One region of the Peribacillus sp. NPDC058002 genome, then DNA from elsewhere that is predicted to be linked to it. Evidence: predicted binding sites of a transcription regulator. Region 1 holds the regulator's gene; the other holds the start of a gene.

Region 1 (3,217 bases):
TGGCTTTTCTTTAGCAGTATCAGGAAGAACAATACCGCTTGCAGTTTTTTCTTCAGTTTGAACTAGTTCAATAATAACGCGATCACCTAATGGTTTTAACAAGTGAAACAACCTCCTCATATTCTCTTGATAATTTGTTTCATGATTATTAGCACTCTTCATCATCGAGTGCTAACACATTTATAATATTAAATAAACCGAGCCTTTTTTGCAAGTATCTTATTGAAAATTTTTTATTAATTTCTGATAAATTAAGGGTAAACTACTTTAACATAATGATTTCCTTAACAATGTAATTGAAATGTTATGTTAGGGGTACCTTTAAGTGGTGTTCTGCCTCAATATTTGATACCATTTTGGAGTATGCGTTTATAGATTGTCCCCATATCAGGAACGTTCCGAACGGGATGGGTGACTATAAAAGGAGTTTTCATTTTTGAAAAAAGAATATTGGTTCGTCATCATCACTTATATTGGCATGCAATTATCCAGTATTGTTGGGGTACCCATTTTCATGCTTATCGGATCTTCTACCGGAATGCCGGCCGATGAACTCGAAGTGAAGTCTGCAGCATATTGGATAGTTTTCAGTTTTCTCGCTGCTTTATTCTTGATTCTTTTTTTAATGAAAAAAGATATGAGGGAACAGTTGGGCACGAGAAATCAAACTACCGTCCCGATGTCCATATTATGGGCAGTTGCAGGAGTGTTCATGGCTCTTTTTGCACAAAGCATTGCCGGCAGCATTGAACAAATCCTTGGGGTGAAGTCTGAATCTGAAAATACGCAGCAACTTATTTCACTCATTTACAAAGTCCCCATGGTCATTTTCGTCACTTCAGTAATTGGACCTATATTGGAAGAATTAATTTTCCGGAAAATCATTTTCGGGTCTCTTCATAAACGCTTTAACTTCTTTATTTCAGCTTTAATCAGCTCAGTTATTTTCGGCTTGGCGCATGGTGAATTTGAACATCTTCTATTATATACGGCAATGGGCTTCACCTTTGCTTTCCTTTATGCGAAAACAGGTCGCATTCTCGTTTCCATGAGCGCTCATATTGCGATGAATACGCTTGTTATCATCCTTCAAGTGGTATATCGGGAGGATATTGAGAAGATGCTAGATACTGCACAGGCCTTCATCGGAGGTTTATTATGAAACGTCAATCACCATTATTTATGGGCATCATCTATGCTGGCTTAGGAGCTCTTTTTACCGCTATCGCGATTCAAACCGTCAATTCTTCCGGATGGGGACTCTTTGCCTACATACTTGTCCTTATTGCAACTCTTGATTTTGGATCGGGATTACGCATGATCATGCTGCACTTTAAGATTAAAGCTGCACAAAAAAATAAGAAAAAATAAAAAAACGCTGCAATGATGCAGCGTTTTTTTCATTCCTCCAATGCGGCTTCTTCCATTACAGGATAATGTTTCAGGAAGTAGATGAGCGACTGAAGCTCCACGGCCAGGTCAATGTGGTGAACCCTTATGGATGGAGGCACAGTCAGCCGTGCAGGTGTGAAATTCAATATTCCTTTTATATCAGCTTTGACTAGACGATCGGTTATCGTCTGGGCTACCTGTGCTGGCACTGTCAATATAGCCGCAGTAATATTATTTTCCTGCAATAATGTATCGATTTGATCCATATGATAGATGGGCACATCAGCTATTCGCTTGCCGACCTTTTCTTCAGAAACCTCGAAAGCCATTTCAATTTTTGTATTATTATTTTTCATGAAATTGTAATTTAAAAAAGCGGTTCCTAAATTTCCTACCCCGATTAAAGCGACTTTGGTCAATTCGTCTTGATCTAGTGTTTTTCTAAAGAAGGATAATAAGTAATTGACATTGTAGCCGTAGCCTTTTTTCCCAAGCGCGCCAAAGTAGGAAAAATCACGGCGAATTGTGGCAGAATCCACTTTTACAGCTTCACTTAACTCTGCCGAGGAAACTCTTTGTTTGCCTGAGGAATGTAAGTTCTTTAAAAATCGATAATACAATGGCAACCTTTTGGCTGTCGCCTGCGGTATCTTTGGGTCATGGTTCATTGTTCTTCCCCGCTTTCACACATGCTTGTCAACTTAATCTCTATCTGTTTGCTTTACTTGCCTTTTATAATCGCTACTGGACACTCCGCCTGTTTTCTCCACTAAGAATGTAGGCCCGATCACCATTCCCTTATCAATGGCCTTACACATGTCATAAACAGTCAAGGCAGTCACGGATGCAGCTGTTAACGCTTCCATTTCCACACCTGTACTCCCTTTTGTCTTAGCTTCCGTTTCAATCGTAAGCCTATATCCTTGTTCTTCTTTTTCCCAATCAAAGGCTATATTGACCCCTTGCAGAGCAATGGGATGGCACATTGGAATTATATTGGATGTATTCTTGCTGGCCATTATTCCTGCAACTTGCGCAACAGCCAGTACATCACCTTTTTTCATTTTATGGTTCGTGACCAATTCATATATTTCATCATTCAATAAAATGCTCGATTGAGCTACTGCCGTCCGGGTTGTTTCAGGCTTAGCACTCACATCGACCATTTTGGCCCTGCCCTGTTCATTAAAATGCGTTAAGTCTCCCATTTAAGTAACCCCTCCTAAATCATACACTATTATTCCACTTTATGTAACAGCTTTTGTTTAAGCTTGGAACCAAGCTGTTGCCGATATTAACTAAAATACGTTACACTAACAATAATCAATTGAGGTGAAATCTATGATTTTATTACAAATCAATCAACTATCGAAATATTATGGAGCTGAACTTATTTTATCAAATATGAAGCTCGAAGTTCAAAATAAAGATCGAATTGCACTAGTCGGCCGAAATGGCGCCGGTAAATCAACTCTGCTTAAAATCATAGCCGGGCAGCTTTCCCATGATGGCGGTGAGATAATCAAACCAAAAGGCGTCACCATCGGCTATATGGCCCAGGATACGGGATTGGAATCCGAACTGACCATTTGGGATGAGATGCTGACTGTATTCACCGACCTTATAGAGCAAGAAAAGGACCTGCGTCGCCTTGAGGCTGATATGGCCAGACCTGACATCTTTGAAAACGAAACAATTTACCAAAAAGTGCTGAATGAATACGACACTTTGATGGTGGCATTCAAAGAGAAGGGCGGCTATCAATATGAGGCGGATATCCGTTCCGTATTGCATGGACTTCAGTTTGCTGACTTTGACTATTCTA
Region 2 (3,217 bases), on a different contig from region 1:
TCGTGGTAACCGAGAAGATACCATTAACCATTGCACCGTGACCCATTGTATAGAAATGGTGAGCCCATACAACGAAAGATAGAGTGGAAATAGCTACCATGGAGATAACCATCGAATTATACCCGTACAGGTTACGACGTGCAAATGTCGAAATGATTTCACTGTAAATACCGAAAGCTGGAAGAATTACTATATAAACTTCAGGATGTCCCCAAACCCAGAACAAGTTCGCCCAAAGCATATCGCTACCGCCATTGGCCATCGTAAAGAATTGAGTTCCGAATAGACGATCCATTGTCATCAACGCAAGTGCCACTGTCAATACAGGGAAAGCGAAAACGATGATGAAGTTTGTGATCAAGATAGACCATGTGAACATTGGCATTTTCATTAAGTTCATACCAGGTGCTCTCATTTTCAAGATGGTTACGATAAAGTTGATACCAGTCATTAATGTACCAATACCAGCAATTTGAATTGCAATCGCGTAATAGTTCGAACCGACTGATTCACTGAAATCGTTACTTGCCAGCGGGAAGTAAGATGTCCAGCCTGCATCAGGAGAACCACCGACTACGAAAGAGATGTTAAATAGCATTGCCCCCATGAAGAATAACCAGAAGCTTACTGCGTTCAGACGTGGGAATGCTACGTCACGCGCTCCAATTTGTAATGGTGTAACAATGTTCATTAACCCAATGATAAATGGCATAGCCATGAACAGGATCATGACGACCCCGTGTGTTGTAAATACCTCATTATAATGCTGTCCATCCAAAAGACCGTTATCTGGAATAGCCGTTTGAGCACGCATCATAAGAGCATCGACGCCACCACGGAAAAGCATAAGCAGTGCTGACAAGATGTACATGATACCAATACGTTTATGGTCAACCGTTGTTAACCACTCACGCCATAAGTAACCCCATTTTTTAAAATAGGTAATTCCGGCGACAACCGCAATCATGGTTAAACCAATGGCAACCATGGATGCATAAATCGCAGGACTTGGATGAGGTACGGCAAATCGATCAAAGTAATCCATACTTTTGTGACTCCTTTCAGGAAAATATTCCTTATCTTGTAAACCTAGTTGTTTTATCGAACGAAATTAATTCTTAGTGATCATGATTCATGTTGCTGTGTTCTGAATGTTCCTCGTGTGAATCCTTGGAATCATTTTCTTCAGTATCAGAAGATCCGTGGTCATGACCAGCATTTTCCCCTTCAGGAGCTGGTGAAAACTCTAAGTGAGTTCCAGTGTAAGTGGATTGTCCCACATGACCAGGTTTTAATAATTCATTAAATTTTTCCTCAGTAATCGGTTTAGCAGTAGCTTTAATTTCATCTACCCACTTATCATAATCTTTTGCTGACAATGCATTTACGTTGAACGTTTGCTGAGCAAAACCTGAACCACTGAAGTTTGAATTTCGACCCATATACTCACCTGGTACATCAGCTGCTAAGTGCAACGTATTAACCATGTCCGACATCGCGTATTTTTGTCCTCCAAGTTGTGGAATCCAGAAACTTGAGATTGGACCGAATGAGTAAAGTTTAAATTCAATTGGTCGGTTAGTCGGTATAAACAGATAGTTGACCGTTTCGATATCTTCTTCCGGATAACTAAAATGCCATTTCCAGTTGGAAGATGAAGCGTAAATAACTAAAGGTTCTTGATCTCCGTACCCTTTAGGTGTTGCCTCAACTTCATTTGTTGTTTTAACAGTAACAACGGATAGGAAAGCGACGATCAAAATTGGGATCGCAACCCAAATTATTTCAAGAACCTTACTTCCTTCAATATGAGGTGGTTCATAATCATCACGCTGTTTGGAAGCACGATACTTCATTATCATGAAGATATAAAGTACCATAACGACAAGGACGACAAAGGCCATTGTCCATATCGAAATCATAATAACATCTGCTTGTGTTGCAGCTACTGGCCCTTTAGGGTCCAAGACCATTAATGGGTTATCGCAACCGGTTAGCACAGTGGCAATTGTAAAAAGTATAGTTAATAGAGCCCATTTTATTTTCATAGTACTACCCCTTTCTTACATAATAAAATTCCAATTGGTAATTATTCGGACAAAGTGTTACCATGTTCACAAACCCCGACATACCAATATTAATCCCAAGTGTAAAAAAAGACAATACAAAGTGACATCTGTCACATAAAGTTCAATAAAGAGCAGTAAGAAGATGGTAAATGAACAGAAATGTTCGAAAATCTTCAGCAAATGAAATATAATAAATGTTTAATAAATTACCTTTGGAAAATTCACTTATCAGTACAGGATTGCAGATAATACCGGTCACTTTCCGTTTAATATTACTCTAGTATAATGAAATAAAATCTTCACATTATATTCACCGCGTATATTGCCTCAAAACTTCTAAAGATTATGAATTATATTACCTATCCTGTTAATTAGTTATCTTTCGTTGAAAAACATGATTTATAGCGGATTTTTTTCACTCGGCCATAGAACCTGGTAAATGGTAGCCGCCTTGTACACGATGTTTTTTCCATGCTTCAATACCTTTATGATCCAACACTGGTCAATGTTATATATATATAAGGAAACAACGAGTGTGAAATGTAATTGTGTTTTTTATCCTCGCAATACTTTTTGCCCTTTCAGTATTCCTAAACAGGCGTTTAGTATTAGTCGTGGGTGAAGTAATTCAGTGGTCAGTCAAACTTGTTACAACTAGTCAAGTTGTTTATCAATCAATATCAGCGGACTGGACAAAAACCATTTTACAAAAGAGTACATTTGGTGGTTCAATCAACTCCGGATTTTGGAAACTCACTATTCAAAAATCAACGACATCCCTTTTGTATCTTCAGGGAAAAACACATAAAAAAACCACAAAAAAAGGACTTTTTAAAAGTGTCCTTTTCTCGTGGATATAGTTCAAAATGCAAAGTGAAAACTTCCTGGCGTTCAGGCAGTTTGGTTTGAATACCCAAGCACATCGTTAGTATTTCAAATACAAAGGATTACTTGAAATATTTTTTTGTACATGACGAGCCCAGTATATTGTATTGTATTAAAAAGCCAACTGGTAATCAATTCAAGCTCTCTGTAAAATGAAAGCGCATTCAACCATTCGGATCATGTTGACTCAAATTCTTTAGAAAGAAGAACAACTGGTTATGTTCAACCATGTTAGTAAATCTGATGATAGAATGCAAGTTCAT

The links. The regulator Rex, encoded in region 1, represses fermentation and respiration genes when NADH is low (regulators of the CRP and FNR family bind a similar motif). The targets are predictions, from matches to a motif close to TTGTGAAATATTTCACAA.
Region 2: the regulator Rex is predicted to act here: its motif matches at 2,168-2,185, upstream of qoxA (cytochrome aa3 quinol oxidase subunit II).

Annotation. Positions count from the first base shown of each region.
Region 1 is NZ_JBHVQU010000078.1:4,741-7,957, reverse strand. It holds gene groES (co-chaperone GroES) at 1-102, opposite strand, end outside; gene ACFVSH_RS14715 (CPBP family intramembrane glutamic endopeptidase) at 437-1,162, shown strand; gene ACFVSH_RS14710 (YdiK family protein) at 1,159-1,371, shown strand; gene ACFVSH_RS14705 (redox-sensing transcriptional repressor Rex) at 1,401-2,060, opposite strand; gene moaC (cyclic pyranopterin monophosphate synthase MoaC) at 2,094-2,600, opposite strand; gene ACFVSH_RS14695 (ABC transporter ATP-binding protein) at 2,734-3,217, shown strand, end outside.
Region 2 is NZ_JBHVQU010000002.1:120,890-124,106, forward strand. It holds gene qoxB (cytochrome aa3 quinol oxidase subunit I) at 1-1,045, opposite strand, end outside; gene qoxA (cytochrome aa3 quinol oxidase subunit II) at 1,119-2,048, opposite strand.